Hydrogenophaga sp. SL48: one gene and its partner. Each later gene encodes a partner of the first gene's protein in a complex. Links are inferred from orthologs where the notes say so. Each region holds a gene or a part of one and is shown on either strand. Other genes may lie near its edges.

What was found.
Region 2: the proteins of IM738_RS11570 (region 1) and uvrB are in contact, whole or in part, in a crystal structure (PDB 7EGT), measured with the Thermus thermophilus proteins. The link is inferred for Hydrogenophaga sp. SL48 from one-to-one orthologs. Residues at the interface, in WP_096412145.1 of Thermus thermophilus: His654, Arg656, Phe657, Gln666, Asp668, Glu669, Lys680, Arg681, Leu682, Ser683, Lys685, Tyr686, Ala687; in WP_096411307.1 of Thermus thermophilus: Glu23, Leu25, Arg26, Asp27, Gly28, Glu29, Arg30, Phe31, Arg55, Glu326, Asp327, Phe328, Glu379, Ser382, Gln383, His398, Gly400, Arg401.

The regions. Positions count from the first base shown.
Region 1 is NZ_CP063400.1:2,433,999-2,443,004, reverse strand. Bases 1-3,022 are described here. They hold IM738_RS11570 (UvrD-helicase domain-containing protein), read left to right. Parts: upstream 1-304; coding sequence 305-2,740; downstream 2,741-3,022. Other genes in these bases: IM738_RS11565 (porin), read right to left, coding at 2,846-3,022; IM738_RS11575 (GMP reductase), read right to left, coding at 1-59. Also shown: more of IM738_RS11565, read right to left, coding at 3,023-3,826; IM738_RS11560 (esterase-like activity of phytase family protein), read right to left, coding at 3,994-6,216; IM738_RS11555 (hypothetical protein), read right to left, coding at 6,394-6,690; IM738_RS11550 (endonuclease/exonuclease/phosphatase family protein), read right to left, coding at 6,935-7,750; IM738_RS11545 (DapH/DapD/GlmU-related protein), read right to left, coding at 7,747-8,394; phosphonate metabolism protein/1,5-bisphosphokinase (PRPP-forming) PhnN, read right to left, coding at 8,391-8,945; IM738_RS11535 (DUF1045 domain-containing protein), read right to left, coding at 8,942-9,006. UniProt on the Escherichia coli protein: A helicase with DNA-dependent ATPase activity. Unwinds DNA duplexes with 3'-5' polarity. Translocates on single-stranded DNA with 3'-5' polarity. Initiates unwinding more efficiently from a nicked substrate than double-stranded DNA.
Region 2 is NZ_CP063400.1:1,364,889-1,373,764, reverse strand. What follows is about bases 1,797-4,688. They hold uvrB (excinuclease ABC subunit UvrB), read right to left. Parts: upstream 4,350-4,688; coding sequence 2,244-4,349; downstream 1,797-2,243. Other genes in these bases: IM738_RS06550 (amino acid aminotransferase), read left to right, coding at 4,461-4,688; IM738_RS06560 (LuxR C-terminal-related transcriptional regulator), read right to left, coding at 1,797-2,147. Also shown: IM738_RS06565 (sensor histidine kinase), read right to left, coding at 1-1,455; more of IM738_RS06560, read right to left, coding at 1,455-1,796; more of IM738_RS06550, read left to right, coding at 4,689-5,657; IM738_RS06545 (polyhydroxyalkanoate depolymerase), read left to right, coding at 5,868-7,352; electron transport complex subunit RsxB, read left to right, coding at 7,399-8,058; IM738_RS25970 (methyl-accepting chemotaxis protein), read right to left, coding at 8,071-8,876. UniProt on the Escherichia coli protein: The UvrABC repair system catalyzes the recognition and processing of DNA lesions. A damage recognition complex composed of 2 UvrA and 2 UvrB subunits scans DNA for abnormalities.

The DNA of each region.
Region 1 (9,006 bases):
CTTTCCACGCGGCATTTGCGCGGCAGCAGCAGGATGTTGTCGTAGTCGAATATCTCCATAAAACCAGGCTCCAGAAAACTGTTGTGAATGAACAGGGAGAGCGCTTGGCTTGGGTCCGGTCTTCTGTCGGGCGGGAATCCATCCGGCCAAAAAGAAACCGGGCGCAAGAATCTTGGGCCCGGTGGTTGATTCTAGGCGCTACGGCCGGCGCGGCACAGGGCGGCCATCGGATGGCGGGCTTATAGCGTTCATACGCAGGGACATATAGACCCGGCGCGGTGCCCCGGCTTCCTACAATCGAAGCATGTTGTTTGAAGAATCCGTTGCCCCGTCCCCGCTGCTTGCGGGCCTCAATGCCGAACAGGGCGCCGCCGTCACCCTCCCCGCCGAACACGCGCTCATCCTGGCCGGCGCCGGCTCGGGCAAGACCCGTGTGCTCACCACCCGCATCGCCTGGCTGCTGCAGACCGGGCAGGTCACGCCCGGCGGTGTGCTGGCCGTGACCTTCACCAACAAGGCCGCCAAGGAGATGATGACGCGGCTGTCCAGCATGTTGCCGGTCAACGTGCGCGGCATGTGGATCGGCACCTTCCACGGCCTGTGCAACCGCTTCCTGCGCGCGCACCACAAGCTGGCCAACCTGCCGCAGACCTTCCAGATCCTCGATACGCAAGACCAGCTCTCGGCCATCAAGCGCCTGTGCAAGCAGTTCAACGTGGACGACGAGCGTTATCCGCCCAAACAGATTCAGTATTTCATCAGCGGCTGCAAAGAAGACGGCCAGCGCCCGGGCGACGTGGTCGCGCGCGACGAAGAGACGCGCAAGAAGGTGGAGCTGTACGCGCTCTACGAAGAACAGTGCCAGCGCGAAGGTGTGGTGGATTTCGGTGAACTCATGCTGCGTTCATACGAAGTTCTGCGCGACAACGACCCGGTGCGCGAGCACTACCAGCGCCGCTTCAAACACATCCTGATCGACGAGTTCCAGGACACCAACCGCCTGCAATACGCGTGGATCAAGATGTTTTCCGCACCGCCTATCGAGGGGCTCACGCCCTCCGGCAATGCGGTGTTTGCCGTGGGCGACGACGACCAGAGCATCTACGCCTTCCGCGGCGCGCGCGTGGGCAACATGACCGACTTCGTGCGCGAGTTCCGCGTGAAGCACCAGATCAAGCTGGAGCAGAACTACCGCAGCGTCAGCAACATCCTCGACTCGGCCAACCAGCTCATCAGCCACAACAGCCACCGCCTGGGCAAGAACCTGCGCACCGACGCAGGCGCTGGCGAGCCAGTGCGCGTGTACGAGGCGGTGAGCGATTTCGCCGAGGCGCAGTGGATGGTGGACGAGATGAAGCAGCTCGCGCGCGAAGACATTCCGAAGAGCGAGATGGCCGTGCTTTACCGCAGCAACGCGCAGAGCCGCGTGGTCGAAACCGCGCTGTTCAACGCCGGCATGCCTTACCGCGTGTACGGCGGACTGCGCTTCTTCGAGCGCGCCGAAATCAAGCACGCGCTGGCCTATTTGCGCCTGCTGGAAAACGCCAACGACGACACCAGTTTCCTGCGCGTGGTGAACTTCCCGCCACGCGGCATCGGGGCGCGCAGCATCGAGCAGCTGCAGGACGTCGCGCGCACCTCGGGCTGTTCGCTGCACGACGCAGTGAGCGCTGTCACCGGCCGCGCCGGCGCGGCCATCGGCGGCTTCGTGGCCAAGCTCGATGTGCTGCGCGAGCGCTCGGTGGGCATGACACTCTCCGAGATCATCGAGCTGGTGCTGGACCACAGCGGCCTGGTGGAGCACTACCGCGCCGAACGCGAAGGGCAGGACCGGGTGGAGAACCTGGAAGAACTGGTCAGCGCGGCCAAGAGCTTTGTGGGCATTGAGGGCTTCGGCCGTGACGCGGTGGCGCGCACGGTGGACGGTTCGCCACTGACGCAGAGCCCGGCCAGCCAGGGCATCGACCCGACGCTGCCCGTGGTGGACGAGCCGCTCGCCCCCGACGCCGACACCGGCGAAACCATGAGCCCGCTCGCGGCCTTCCTCACGCACGCCGCGCTCGAATCGGGCGACAACCAGGCCCAGGCCGGGCAGGACGCGGTGCAGCTCATGACGGTGCACGCCGCCAAGGGCCTGGAGTTCGACTGCGTGTTCATCACTGGCATGGAGGAGGGCCTGTTTCCGCACGAGAACTCGATGAGCGACCGCGACGGACTGGAAGAAGAACGCCGCCTGATGTACGTGGCGATCACGCGGGCGCGCAAACGCCTGTACCTCAGCCATTCGCAGACGCGCATGCTGCACGGCCAGACGCGCTACAACATGAAGAGCCGCTTCTTCGAGGAACTGCCCGAGGCCTGCCTGAAGTGGCTCACGCCGCAGCAGCCGGCCTGGAACCCGAGCGCAGCTGGAGCGGGCGGTGGCGGTGGCTGGCAGGGCAACCGGGGTGGCTACGGCACGCGGGGTGCGGGGGCGCCCGCCGTGCTGCAGCCGGCATGGTCACCCGGCTGGGCCTCGGGCAGCGACCCCAAAGGCCTGGGGGGCAAGAGCAACCCCGAGCCCGACCGCGGCACCGACCTCAAGGCCGGCATGAAGGTGTTCCACAACAAGTTCGGCGAAGGCAAGGTGCTGGCGCTGGAAGGTGCGGGCGCCGATGCGCGCGCGCAGGTGAGCTTTTCGCGCCATGGCGTGAAGTGGCTGGCGCTGTCGGTGGCCAAGCTCACGCCGGTGGACGACTGACGGCCCATGAAAAAAACCACCGGCGCCGAAGCGCCGGTGGCTGAAAAAACTTGCGCAGACTCTGATTGCCGCGTTGGCTACCCGCGCAAGACCCGGAGAAAACGATCAGAAGTCGTGGCGCAGGCCCAGGGCGAACAGGCGGGTGTCGGCCGTCTTGGTGCCCGAACCGTTTTTCACGTTGTGCGAACGCAGGCCGCCGTACAGCTTGGTGCGCTTGGACAGGGCGTAGGTTGCGCCGACGCCGAAGCCCGATGACTTGCCGGCGGTGGAGCCACCGATTTCGGTTTTGCTGGTGGCGTAGCCGACCGACAGATTGACATTGCCCAGGGGCACGTTGACGCCCACGGTCAGTTCGTTGTCGTCGCCCTTGGCGTCATTGCCCTTGCGCGTGTTGTAGCCACCGGAGAGGCTCATCATGCCCAGGTCGTACGAACCGGCGAACATCAGGTAGTCGTTTTCCTTGCCCTTTTCCTGCTGCAGGCCCAAAGCCACGTTCAGCGGGCCGTTCTTGTAGCCGACCTTGGCACCCACCATGTTGGCGTCGACGGTGGCGTCTTCGTCCAGCGCGTATTCGATGCCGCCGTAGACACCGCCCATCGAGGGGAGGGCGTAGGTGATCTTGTTGTTGAAGCGGCTGCTGTAGTCGCCGCCCGAGCCCCAGACGCCGTTGGCGGCGGGCGTGAAGGCCGAGTCGAACACGTTGCTGCTGTAGGCCAGGCCACGCACTTCGTCATAGATGGTGGAGCTGCGGCCGAGCTTCACTTCACCGAAGCCACCCGACAGGCTGACGGTGGACTCGCCCTTCCACATCGGGTCCTGCGAGGTGCCGGTGTCGGCGTCGAGGCGGTGCTCCAGCTTGAAGCCGGCCTTCAGGCCGCCACCGAGGTCTTCGGTGCCGCGAAAGCCCAGGCGCGAGGTCGTCAGACCGCCGTCGCCGCCGTTGAACAGCTTGGTCTGGCTGCCCTTGTCGAGTTCCTTGAGGCTGCCCACCGACAGGTCCACACGACCGTAGACGGTGACAGACGATTGCGCCATGGCGGCGCCCGAGGCGGCCAGCACGGCCAGAGCGATGAGGGATTTTTTCATGGGATGTTGTCCAGAAGTTGGGTGAATGTGGAGGCGGCGAAACCCCGCCGCTCCCCACACCCGCTGCCTTGGGCAAGCAGGTGGGTGTATTTCATCGGGCGACCGCAAAAGCTCTGTGACACTCTCATTTCTTTGCCATGAATGTTGCATTGCAACAACAAGCAGTATCAAGGCCTCCCGGCATTGACCCAGCGTGTCCAGCCGGCGCCGTCGTTGTCGTTCACCACCCACAGATCGCCCTTGAACACCACCATGCCCTCGGCCTTTTCCTGCAGGTAGTTGAAGTCTTTCCGCAGGTCGCGCACCAGGGTCTTCTGCAGCGTCGCGCCTTCCGTGACGTCGGCGGCCTTCACGCTGTAAATCCGCTTGACCTCGGCGTTGATCGCCTGGCCTTCACCGCCGCCCTTGTCGCGTTCGAGCAGCAGCAGGCGCCCGTCGTCGGTGAGCTGGATTTCAGAGAGCCCCATCCAGAACTGCTGCGGGTCTTTGCTGTGCCGGTCCAGCGGGTAGAGGGCGGTGGTCCAGGTGTCGGTGGGCAGGTGCAGCTTGAGGATCGCGGCCTGCGGCCGCTTGACATCGAAGCCCCGTTGAATGGCGATGTACAGCGTCTGCCCGTCGGCGCTCGCGGTCACGCCCTCGAAGCCCGTGCCGGTCTTGGGGCTGGCGAACCGGGCCTGCACGCTGGCGGGCAGCTTCACGCGCTGCTGCACCACGCCCGAGGCGTTCACCTTGATCAGCTCGTTGCCCTCGACCGTCGCGCCCTCCGAGGCGATCCAGAAACCGTCGGCCACCTTGGCGATGCCTTCCGGGTCCACCTTCAATGCCTGGCCGTCGGTGGAGGTGAGCATGGTGACCTGATCGATCACCATGCGGCCCTGAGGCACTGGCGAAGGGTCGATCCGGAAGATGCGCGACTGGCCAAAGGCGTTGTCGGGCACGGCGTACAGGTGCGTGCCGTCGGTGGTCAGGCCCGAGAGGGCGCCCCACGGCATGCTGGCGTCCTTCGCCACCAGTTGCGGCTCGCTCGCGGCGGGTGCGCCCTGCGCGTGAAAGCGGTAGAGGTTGAGCGAGCCGTCGCCCTCGTTGGCCGTGATCAGCAGCTGCTGGCCGTCGCGCCGCTTCGTGACCGTGATCAGGCCCTCGGGCGACAGGCCGGTCGGCAGCAGCTGAACGAAATGCGGCTGTTTCGGGGCTTCGACGCGGTGCACTTCGACGAAAGCACCGCGCTCAGAACCCGCGAACAGGTAGGGCTTGCCACCGAACGTGCCCGCCGCCACGCCTTCGATCTCCACACCCTTGGCCGCCGAGCGCCCGTCGGGGTAATGGCCGTGCAACAGCGCGTTGAGCTCGGTGCGCTCGCCGGTTTCATGGACGACCTCGCCGCGGGTGTTCATGAGCGTGAAACCGCGCGCACCGGGCAGCACGCCCTCTTTGTCCTTCTTGCCGTCGCCCTCGTTGGCGGTGGCAAACACACCGGGCGCGACCCACGCCACCGCGTCGGCTTCGCGGCGGGCCGTGAAGCTGTCCTTGAACAGCACCTCCTTGTCTTTTTTCAGATCGGCGTTGCCGCTGCGGACCACGTTGCCCATGGAGAACACGCGTTCCAGCCTGGCTCGCGCCGGGTGGCTCAGATCCAGGATCGCCACCGCATTGTTCTCCTGCAGCGACACCACCGCCTTTTGAGCGCGCGCGTCGACAGACACAAACTCCGGCTGCGGGTCGTTGGGGTAGACCACGCCTGCCGTGGCCTGCAGGGCCTTCACCAGTTCGATGGACTGCACGCCGGTGCTGGCGCCACCGTAGAGGTCTTGCAGGCCCACCACGTCGATGCGGCCCGGGCGCTGGCCGTCGAGCGTGGCGTCGCCTTTGGCGTCGGTTTCTTCGTCTTCGATCGCCACCACGGCGCGCAGCGTGCGGCCCTGGCCCACCAGGGCCAGCGAATCGGGGCCCACGCCCACGGTGATGTCCTTGACGTGTTGCACCGCGCGCGGGTTGCGGATGTCGTACACGCGCAGGAACCCACGGCGCGCGTTGCTCACGTCGTCACCCATGCGCACCGCCGCCACGGCGTAGCGGCCGTCCGGGCTGATGGCGACCGACGTGGGCTCGCCCACGCCCATGCGCTGCACGTCCACGCGCGGCAGCAGCACCGGTTGTTCAGGGCGTGTGATGTCGATCAGCCCCAGCACCCCGGCGTCGGCGCTGGTGTAGACCAGCGTCATGCCGTCGGGCGTGGCCGCCACGATCTCGGCCACGCCGTCCACCGCCAGGTGGTGGACCATGGCAAACGCGCCGACGGGTGGGACCGGCTGCGCCGAGCGCGCCAGCGAGGAGAAAGCAAGGGAAGCCGCGAGGGCCGCGGTCAAGGTGCAGAGACGAAGGGTGTGCATGAGAAGGGTGGGAGGCTGGGAACAAACCGAGCAGCCTACGGTTCCCATGTGTCACCACCGTGAAGTCGCGCCCTTCAACACGCCGTCGCGGTGTGTTGGGCGAAAAAAAACCCCTGCCGGCGGACGCGGGGCAGGGGTGGTGGGGCACGCGCCGCTGGGCGCGGTGGAGGCGGCAGGTCAGTCGGCTTTCGCGACCGCCGCCTTGGGGGCTTCGGCGCCGGGCTGGGCTTTCTGGAGGGTCTCCTGCATGGACAGGTCCAGCAACACGGCCTTGCTGGTGTAGTAGCGGTCGAGCCGCCACTCGGCCATGACCTCCATGGCCAGGTTGAAATCGTCGTAGTCCAGGCTGTACAGATCCGACAGCAGGAACGGGACCTCGGATTCCAGGGCGAGCACCAGGCGCGACAAGGTGTCGGCGGCCGGTTTTCCGGACTTGTTTTCGATCAGCTTTCGGGCTTTTTTCAGGGCTCTCATGTGAACTCGCTCTCTCTCAACGGTTTGTAAATGGTTGGTTAAACCAAAGACCTAATGGTTTACCCATGGCGCACAGCATACCGGCCAGGGCAGGGGTTTTGATGACAGAAATGTGACGGAGGCGTGAAGAGACCTGCCGCTGAAGGGCCTTCAGGGAGGTCGGATGAGAGCCCGTTGCAGGCGCTGCTCACGGGCGATGGGCCGGCATGCGGGCGGGGCAGCCGGGCACGGTCCGTGGTGAGGCTCAGCCCACGCTGAAGGTGACGCTCACGCCCGCGTGATCGCTGGGGAACACACCCGAAGGCTGCGCGGGTGCGTTCAGCACCACCGACGCGCCCACACAGACCACCGGTGCCTGGGAGCAGCTGGGCATGCAGAGAACCTGGTCCAGGTTCAGGCCCTGTCCTTCGGGCGTGTGGTACGTCACCTTGGCGCCCGCGCCGGCCTGCTCGTGCGCATCGACCAGGCCCCAGGGAGGCTCCAGAAACCGGGCCAGTTCAGGCGAGTCCATGGAGGCGTTGAAGTCGCCGCAGATCAGGGCGATGTCGTGCCGTGGCATCCACACCGGGCGGCCCAGCAGGGCGCGCAACTGTTCGGCGCGCAACGCACCGCCGCCCTCCAGGTGCGACAGGTGGGCATGGACCAGCAGCACCGACCGACCCGCCACCTCCAGCGAGCAGATCTGGGCCACCCGGCCCCCATCGGCCACCGATGAAGGCAGCTCGACCCGGTCGCCGGAACGGATGGGCGAGCGCGTCAGCACGGCCAGCGACGAGAAGCTGTCCACCCACCCGCCTTGAAACCAGCGCGGCTTGCGGCGGGCCGGGGCGGTGTGCAGGTGCATGCCCAGGTGCTGTGCCAGGGTTCGGGCGGTGTCGGTGCTGCCGTCGAGCGTGGCGAAACATTCCTGCAGCGCGAACACATCGGCGTCCAGGGCCTGCATCTGCTCGCACATCGTCTCCAGGCGCCGGGGGTAGTCTCCGTCGCACTTCCAGGTGTTGAACGTGACCACCTTCAACCGGGTCGGGCCTGTGTGCAGGCTGTTCGGCTCCGGGGTCATGCGGCGTACCGGGACAGGAAGCGCCGCAGGTCGCAGAAGTCGTCCATGCGCTCGGCCAGCGTGTCGTGGTCCCAGTCCCACCAGGCGGTGGACTCGATGGCGCTGGCAATGGATCTTGTGAAGCGCTGGCGCAGGACCTTCGCCGGAGCGCCTGCCGCGATGGCGTAGGCCGGCACGTCTTTGGTGACCACCGAGTTGCTGCCGATCACGGCCCCGTTGCCGATGGTCACGCCCGGCATGATCACCACACCGTGGCCGATCCAGGTGTCGTGACCGATGCCCACGCGCTGGCGGCGGCGCCACTCGAAGAAGCTCGCATCGTCTTCCGGCGCCAGGCCGTACCTGGCGCGGCGGTAGGTGAAGTGGTGCAGCGTGGGGCGCTCCATGGGGTGGAAGCCCGGGTTGATGCGCACCATGGCCGCGATGTTGCTGAACTTGCCGATGTCGGTCGACATGATGTCGCAGCCCCGCTCCAGGTACGAGTAGTCGTCGAGCACGCTGTCGGTCAGGCGCGCGTGGTCGCCGACCTCGGTGTAGCGGCCGAAACGGCAGTCCTGGATGACGGCCGTGGGGGCGATGCTGGGCGCCAGGCCGAGCTGCCTGGCTTCGCCGACGTTGAACGATGCGATGTGGGTGAAACTCATTGAGGCCATCCGGGCAGGTTCTGAAGGTGGCTGAGAAGCTGGCGGCCCGCGTCGTCCAGCGCACCGTCGTTCAGGATCTCGATGGCGTGGGTCGGCGGCAGTGCCTGCGTGCGGTGGATGCGCGCCTCGACCTCCGCCGGGCCTTCCCGGCCGCGCGCCAGCAGGCGCTGGCGCAGGGTGTCGGGGCTGGCGGAGATGTGCACCACGGCCACCCCCGGAAAGCGCGAACGGGTGGTGTCCAGGTGACCGCGGGAGCCGTTAACGAGCACCCAGTGGCCGTGATCGAGCGGCGCGGTTTCACAGTGGCGAATGCCGTAGTGAAGCCCGTTGGCCTGCCAGTTGAGCGCGAAGGCCCCCCGTTCGCGCAAGGCCAGGAATTGCAGCTCGTCCACCGCCTCGTGCACCTCGTCGCCCGGGCGCGCCGCGCGGGTGATGGTGCGCCGCGCCCAGTGGATGGCCGGCACGGGAGTCAGGTGGTGACGCACCCAGCCCAGCACGCTGTCTTTGCCGGCGCCCGAGGGCCCGACCACGTACACGAGGCGACGGCTCATTTGTGAAAATCCCAGCGCTCGACGAACACGAAATCGGCGCCCTGGGTGGGCTCCGCGAACA
Region 2 (8,876 bases), 1.1 Mb from region 1 along the record:
TTCCAGAGAGTCCAGCGTCATGCGCAGGTCTTCCAGCGCGTGATTGAGCATCGCGGCCACCGCCGCACTGTCCACCTGCCCGCCGCTGCTGCGGACCACGTTCAGGGCCTGCACCAGCTGACTGCCCAGGCCGTCGTGCATGTCCCGCGTGAGGCGCCGGCGTTCGCACTCCAGCACCCGCTGGCTTTCCACAAGTCGCAGGCGTTCAAACAGGCGGTGCAGCTCGCTCTCGCGCTCACTCACCTTCTGGGCCAGTTCAGCGTTCAGGCGCCCCACCTGCTCCATCGACGAAGCGGTGCGGCGCACCAGCACCCAGCCCAGGGCATACAACAGCATCAGTGAGCCCACATTCATCCACCGGATGTCGGCATCACCGGGCGCCCCCATGTTGACCACCGCAAAGTCACGCACCCCTGTGGCCATGGTGGCCGCACCCACGAGCACCATGAGGCGCTGATTGGAGTCCAGCCCCCAGCGGGCACGATGGAAGAGCTTGACCAGTGCCACGGCGGACGTGGCCGTGATGATGCCCATCCAGAGGCGGTACATGTCGTATTGGTTGAAATAGACCGTGACCGCCAGCCACACCGGCCCGACCACCAGCAAACCATTGACGAAGTTGCGGATGTAACCCTGCCGGTATTCAAAGAGTTCCCACATGAACAGGTACAGACAACCGCAGTAGACGGTAAAGGACAGCTTGTGGAGGTAATACCAGACCTCGAAAGGCATGGGTGGCGTTTCCATGGGCGTCAGCGCCAGGCGCACGGTCCAGGCGAATGTCGCGCCTACGAGCAGACCGAACATGCGTTCACGGGTCTGCAACCACATCAGCAGCGACATCAGGCCCACCATGAGCGAACAGGCCGCCACCATCCACGTGGCATACACCTGCCACCACATGAGCTGCTCATAGCGGTGGTTCAAGGCATCGGCGTCGCCGAGATGGACGATGGAGAGCCCGCTCTTGCGCAAGGGCTGACCCTTCACCTCGATGTCCAGCTGGTTGGCACCTGGATCAGCAGCAAGCCATGCCTTGGGAAAGAGCACCAGGTGAGGGACCAGCGAGGTGTCGACAAAGCCGGACCGTGCCCAGAAACGGTCGCTCACCTCATGTCCGTTCAGCCACACGCGGTAGCGCGCGCCCACGCGGGGCAACAACAAGCCAAGCGGGCGTTCGGTGCCCAGGCTGGCGGGCCAGTCCAGCCGGTAACGGGCCTCACCATGCCAAGGTGGCGTCTGGTCGTCCCACACATGCGGCAAACTCACCGTGGTGTGCAGAGCGACACCCGACTGGCTGTGGGTGACCTGCGCATGACGGATCGCGTAGGCACCGTCGACCGCCCCGGTTCGAGACACCCACAGCAGGGCGATGAAGAGCGCCAGCACCAGCAACCCGGCCCACAGATAGGCTGGCGTGCCCAGTATCCGCCGGGTCAGGGCACCCGTTGGCATCACAGCAACCCACGCTTCTGCGCCACCCGGACCACCTGCACACGACTGTGGACCGCGAGCTTGCGGTACAGGTTCTTGATGTGCGAGCCCACCGTGGCGGGGGAAATGGTCAGGCGCTGAGCGATCTCCTTGTTCACGTAGCCCTGAGCCACCAGCCTGAGCACCTCGGTCTCGCGCTCGGACAACAGCACATCGTGGAGGACCAGCGAGGGAGCGGGCGCGTCCGGTGCGACACGGAACTGCTTCAGCAGCATCCGAGCCAGCAGCGGCGAAATGGGGGCGCCGCCATCGCGGATCTGCTCGATCGCAGCGATCAGCTCATCCGACCGGCAACCTTTGAGAACGTACCCTGTAGCGCCTGCCTGCAGTGCCGCCACCAAGCTCGACTCGCCACCGAACACCGTGAACACCAGCAATTCGGCATCGGGCCGTTCGTGCGCCAGCCAGCGCAACAGCTCCTCCCCGCGTCCGTCCGGAAGCCCGAGGTCCACCAGAAACACATTCGCGCGACCCGCCAGGGCGTGCTGGCGAGCGTGATCCACGCTGCCCGAGTGGCCCACCAGACGCCACGATGGGCGCGACACCAGTGCCCGCTGGACAAACTGCACGATGGAGGGGTCGTCTTCGATCAGATAGATGCGCGTGGCACCGTCCGTGGCGGGCAACTCGTGCGGCTCAGGCAGAACTGACATGGGTGGAGTGGCGTCTTCTTATGGGAGATGCCCACGACCCGGCTCTGTTGGCCGGCCCCGGCGTGGGCGCTTGGCCCTCCATTGTGGGGCAGAACCTCAGGCCAGCTGGTCACGCCCCGAAGCGCCAAACAGCTGGGCCTTGAGGTGCGCCAACTGGTCTCGCACCCCCGCCGCCTTCTCGAATTCGAGGTTGCGCGCGTGCTCCAGCATCAGCTTCTCCAGCCGCTTGATCTCACGCGCCACATCCTTCTCGCTCATGTCGTCCACGCTGGCGCGCAGCGCGCTCTCGGCGGCCAGGCGGTCGGCTTCCTTGCCAGCCTTTTCGCTGTACACACCGTCGATCAGGTCCTTGATGCGCTTGTTGATGCTGCGCGGCTCGATGCCCATGGCCAGGTTGTGCGCGATCTGTTTGGTGCGGCGCCGCTCGGTCTCGCCGATGGCGCGCGCCATCGAATCGGTGGTGCGGTCGGCGTACAGGATGGCGCGGCCGTTCAGGTTGCGAGCGGCGCGGCCGATGGTCTGGATCAGGCTGCGTTCGGAGCGCAGGAAGCCCTCCTTGTCCGCATCGAGAATCGCCACCAGCGACACCTCGGGAATGTCGATGCCCTCGCGCAGCAGGTTGATGCCGACCAGCACGTCGAACGCGCCCAGTCGCAGGTCGCGCAGAATTTCCACGCGCTCGACGGTGTCCACATCGCTGTGCAGGTAACGCACCTTGACGCCGTTTTCCGTCAGGTAGTCGGTCAGCTGCTCGGCCATGCGCTTGGTCAGCGTGGTGATGAGCACGCGCTCGTTCTTCTCGACACGGATGCGGATTTCCTGCAGCACGTCGTCCACCTGGTGGGTGGCGGGTCGCACCTCCACCTCCGGGTCCACCAGACCGGTGGGGCGCACCAGTTGCTCCACCACCTGGCCCGAGTGCGTCTTTTCGTAGTCGGCCGGCGTGGCCGAAACGAACACCACCTGGCGCATGCGCTGCTCGAACTCTTCGAGCTTGAGCGGCCGGTTGTCCAGCGCGCTGGGCAGGCGGAAGCCGTACTCCACCAGCGTGGTCTTGCGCGCGCGGTCGCCGTTGTACATGCCGCCGAACTGGCCCATGAGCACGTGGCTCTCGTCCAGGAACATCAGCGCGTCTTTGGGCAGGTAGTCCGTCAGCGTGGACGGCGGCTCGCCCTCAGCGCTGCCCGACAGGTGGCGCGAGTAGTTTTCAATGCCCTTGCAGTGGCCCACCTCGCTGAGCATTTCCAGGTCAAACCGGGTGCGCTGCTCCAGCCGCTGCGCCTCCACCAGCTTGCCCATGCCCACCAGCTGGCCCAGGCGCTCGCGCAGCTCGTCCTTGATCAGCTCCACCGCGTTGAGCACCTGCTCGCGCGGCGTCACGTAGTGACTGCTGGGGTAGACCGTGAAGCGGGGGATCTTCTGCCGCACCTTGCCGGTGAGCGGGTCGAACAGTTGCAGGGTTTCGATCTCGTCGTCGAACAGCTCGATGCGGATCGCCATCTCGCTGTGTTCGGCCGGAAACACATCGATGGTGTCACCGCGCACGCGGAACTTGCCGCGCGAAAAATCGGCCTCGTTGCGCGCGTACTGCATGCGCACCAGCTGCGCGATCAGGTCGCGCTGGCCCATCTTGTCGCCCACCCGCAGCAGCATCACCATCTGGTGGTAGCTCTCGGGTTTGCCGATGCCGTAGATCGCCGACACCGTGGCCACGATCACCACATCGCGCCGCTCCAGGATGCTCTTGGTGCAACTCAGCCGCATCTGCTCGATGTGCTCGTTGATCGCGCTGTCCTTCTCGATGAACAGGTCGCGCTGCGGCACATAGGCCTCGGGCTGGTAGTAGTCGTAGTAGCTGACGAAGTACTCGACCGCGTTCTTCGGGAAGAACTCGCGGAACTCGCTGTACAGCTGCGCGGCCAGCGTCTTGTTGGGCGCGAACACGATGGCCGGGCGCCCCAGGCGGGCGATCACGTTGGCCATGGTGAAGGTTTTGCCCGAGCCGGTCACGCCCAGCAAGGTCTGGAACACCTCACCATCGTTCACACCCTCCACCAGTTGCGCAATCGCGGTGGGCTGGTCACCCGCCGGCGGATAGGGCATGAAGAGCTCGAACGGTGAACCGGGAAAGCGAACGAATTCACCCTCTGGCACGGTCGGTTCCTCAACAAGGCTCAGGGAAGCGGACGGGGAGGCGGACATGGGCGGATAAAATTGCGGGACAACCCGACAGCCTACCGCAATCAGCGCTGGGCTGCCTGGGCAGCGAATCCCCCACAGCCCCTGCGCATTCAACACTTCAGGACCTCTGACATGTCTTTGTTCACCGCCGTCGAAATGGCCCCCCGCGACCCCATCCTGGGTCTGAACGAGCAGTTCGCTGCCGACACCAACCCCAACAAGGTCAACCTCGGCGTGGGCGTGTATTTCGACGACACCGGCAAGCTGCCCCTGCTGCAGTGCGTGCAGGCGGCTGAAAAAGCCATGATGGAGAAGCCCACCGCCCGTGGTTACCTGCCCATCGACGGCATCGTCGCTTACGACGCGGCCGTCAAGGGCCTGGTCTTTGGCGCGGACAGCGACGTCGTCAAAAGTGGCCGCGTGGCCACGGTGCAAGGCATCGGCGGCACGGGCGGCCTGAAGATCGGCGCCGACTTCCTGAAGAAGGTCAGCCCCAACGCCACCGTGCTGATCTCCGACCCCAGCTGGGAGAACCACCGAGCCCTGTTCACCAGCGCCGGCTTCGCCGTGGACACCTACGCCTACTACGACGCCGAGAAGCGCGATGTGGACTTTGACGGCATGCTGGCCAGCCTGAATGCCGCAGCGCCCGGCACCATCGTGCTGCTGCACGCCTGCTGCCACAACCCCACCGGCTACGACATCACCCCCGCCCAGTGGGACCAGGTGATCGCCGTGGTCAAGGCCAGGGGCCTGACCCCGTTCCTCGACATGGCCTACCAGGGTTTCGGTTACGGCATCGCCGAAGACGGCGCCGTGATCGGCAAGTTCGTGGCCGCCGGCCTGACCTTCTTTGTATCCACCAGCTTCTCCAAGAGCTTCAGCCTGTACGGCGAGCGCGTGGGCGCCCTGTCGGTGGTCTGCGAAAGCAAGGAAGAATGCGACCGCGTGCTGTCGCAGCTCAAGATCGTCATCCGCACCAACTACTCCAACCCGCCGATCCACGGCGGTGCCGTGGTCGCCGCGGTGCTGAACAACCCCGAGCTGCGCGCCCTGTGGGAAAAAGAGCTGGGCGAGATGCGCGTGCGCATCAAGGCCATGCGCCAGAAGCTGGTGGACGGCCTGAAGGCCGCCGGCGTGAAGCAGGACATGAGCTTCATCACCACCCAGATCGGCATGTTCAGCTACTCGGGCCTCACCAAGGACCAGATGGTGCGCCTGCGCAGCGAGTTCGGCGTCTACGGCACCGACACCGGCCGCATGTGCGTGGCCGCGCTCAACAGCAAGAACATCGACTACGTCTGCCAGGCCATCGCCAAAGTGGTCTGAACCTGCCCCCACCCAGCAAAAAGCCGCTCCTGGAGCGGCTTTTTGCTGGGTGGCCTCACTCCCTGCGGTTCGGCTTGTGGCGACCCTGAAAACCGGGCCGGTCATTCTTTCACAAAGGTGACAAAAGCCCGGGGAAATTAGGTGTTTCCACCGTTTCGGGTCTTGCCACATGCTGTTATATTGCACTGCAACATAACCATTGGTTCCCCCATGCTCTACCAGATTTACGAAACCCAGCGCTCCATGATGGAGCCGTTCGCGGACCTGGCCGAGGTCGCCGCCAAGCTCTACAACAACCCTGCGCTGCCATTGGCGCAGATGCCGCTGGCGCAGCGGGTGGCAGCGGGCTACGACCTCATGCACCGCCTGGGCAAGGACTACGAAAAACCGGTGTTCGGTATCACCACCGCCGATGTGGACGGGGTGGACGTGGCGATTTTCGAGCGCATCGAGATCGACAAGCCGTTCTGCGAACTGCGCCGCTTCAAGCGCTTCACCGACGACTCCGCCACCCTGGGCAAGCTCAAGGGCCAGCCGGTCGTGCTGATCGTGGCCCCGCTCTCGGGCCACTACGCCACCCTGCTGCGCGACACCGTGCGCACCATGTTGAAAGACCACAAGGTCTACATCACCGACTGGAAGAACGCGCGCCTGGTTCCGCTGTCCGAGGGTGAGTTCCACCTCGACGACTATGTGAACTACGTGCAGGAATTCATCCGCTACCTGCAGAAGAACTACGGCAACTGCCACGTGATGAGCGTGTGCCAGCCCACCGTGCCGGTGCTGGCCGCCGTGTCGCTGATGGCCAGCCGCGGCGAAACCACGCCGCTGTCCATGACCATGATGGGCGGCCCCATCGACGCCAGCAAATCGCCCACCGCGGTGAACAACCTGGCCACGCAGCGCAGCCACAGCTGGTTTGAAAACAACGTGATCTACCGGGTGCCGAGCAACTTCCCTGGTGCCGGCCGCCGCGTCTACCCCGGTTTCCTGCAGCACACCGGCTTTGTGGCCATGAACCCCGACCGCCACGCCACCAGCCACTACGACTACTTCAAAGACCTGATCAAGGGCGACAACTCCAGCGTCGAGAGCCACCGCAAGTTCTACGACGAGTACAACGCCGTGCTCGACATGGACGCCGACTACTACCTCGAAACCATCGAGACCGTGTTCCAGGACTTCAAGCTGGTCAATGGCACCTGGGACGTGAAGAACGAAGCCGGCAAGGTCGAGCGCGTGCGCCCCGAAGACATCGCCACCACCGGTCTGCTGACCGTGGAAGGTGAGCTGGACGACATCTCGGGCTCGGGCCAGACGGCTGCGGCGCACGACCTGTGCACCAGCATCCCCAAGACGCACCAGATGCACTACGAAGCCAAGGGCGCGGGCCACTACGGCATTTTCAGCGGCCGCCGCTGGCGCGAGATGGTGTACCCGGTGGTCAAGACCTTCATCCTGGCGCACCAGCCCAAGGCGGCGGCTCCCGACACGGCCCCTGCGGCGGTGGCCCCACCGGCCGAACGCCCCGCGCGCCAGTCCGCGGTCGTGGTGAAGCCTGTGGCCAAAAAGGCCACGCCCAAGGTGGCAGCCAAGCCCGTGGTCAAGGCTGCGGTCAAGGCCGTGGCCGCGAGCAAAACCGCATCCAAGCCCGTGGTCAAAGCAGCCGCCAAGGGCAAGGCACCCGCAGCCTGATGGTGCGGACCCCGGGGAGCAGCCCGCTCCCCGGTATATTGGCTTCATGAACGACCTCGCCCGGCGCATCGACGCCGCCCTGCCACAGACGCAATGCACGCGCTGCGGTTACCCGGACTGCGCCCGGTACGCCGAGGCTGTCGCCGCCGGCGAGGCCTGCATCAACCAGTGCCCGCCTGGCGGCCAAGAGGGCATCGAGCGGCTCGCGGCCCTCACCGGCCAGCCCGTCACCCCGCTCAACCCCGCCAACGGCATCGAAGGCCCGCTGACCCTGGCGGTCATTGACGAAGACTGGTGCATCGGCTGCACGTTGTGCATCAAGGTCTGCCCGACCGACGCCATCGTCGGCAGCAACAAGCTCATGCACACCGTCATCGAGCCCTGTTGCACGGGCTGTGAGCTCTGTCTGCCGGTCTGCCCGGTGGACTGCATTTCACTGGAGGTGGTGAGCGGCGAACGCACGGGCTGGCAGGCCTGGACCGCGGCCCAGGCGGCGCAGGGCCGCGAACGGTACCAGCAGCGCACGGCGCGCCTGGCGCGCGAGCAGCTTGAACACGATCAACGGCAGGAAGCCAAGGCCCGGATGAAGCTGGCCGATCTGGCGACCCACTCGCAACACACCGACCCCGCCGTGCTCGACAAAAAGCGCTCGGTGATCGAAGCCGCCCTGGCCCGCGCCCGCGCGAAACGGGACGCTGCGGCCTGAGCGCCGGCGCCGTCAGGCCGCCACGCTCAGCGACTTGTACACCCCGCAGCCCACGTACAGGTCGTCCACCTTGGTCACGTAAGACATCTTGGTCTGGACGATGCCGCTCTGCGGGTTGGTGATGTCGTACTCCACCCAGCCCGGTTCCAGCTCGGCCTGCGCCACGATGGCCTCCAGCAGCGACGCGCCGTCCACGCCGGGGATGTCCTGCACCCGGCCACCGACCTTGTCGGGCCGGCCACCGAAAGCCCGGTAGCTGCCGAGGCGGTCGAGGGCGAACACATACATGTCGCGGTCGTGAAAGGCCCGGGCCGGGTCGGTGATGTCGCGCAGAAAACCCTCTCGACCCGATTGCGCCCGCAACGCGAGCGCCTGCTGCACCAGCTGCATGGCCTCCTCGGCCGCCCCCTGCTGCAGCATGAAGGACGACACCGCCTGCGCCAGCGTGGCCGCACGGCCTTCCAGCTGGGTGGCCTGCTGCACCGCGCGCTCCACCATCTGGGCGTTGCGCTGCGTGATTTCGTCCAGTTGGCCGACGGCGGTCGAGATTTCGCTCAGGCCGCTGCTCTGCTCGGCACTGGCGGCCGAGATCAGCGACATGTTGGCCGCGACCCCACGCACCCCGTTGACGATCTCGGTCATGTTGGTGCCGGCCACGCGCATCTGCGCCACGCTGGCCGAGACCTGCGCCCCCGAGGCCTGGATCAGTTCACGGATCTCGCGCGACGAGGCGGCCGAGCGCTGCGCCAGGCTGCGCACCTCGCTCGCCACCACGGCAAACCCCCTGCCCTGCTCGCCGGCGCGCGCCGCTTCCACCG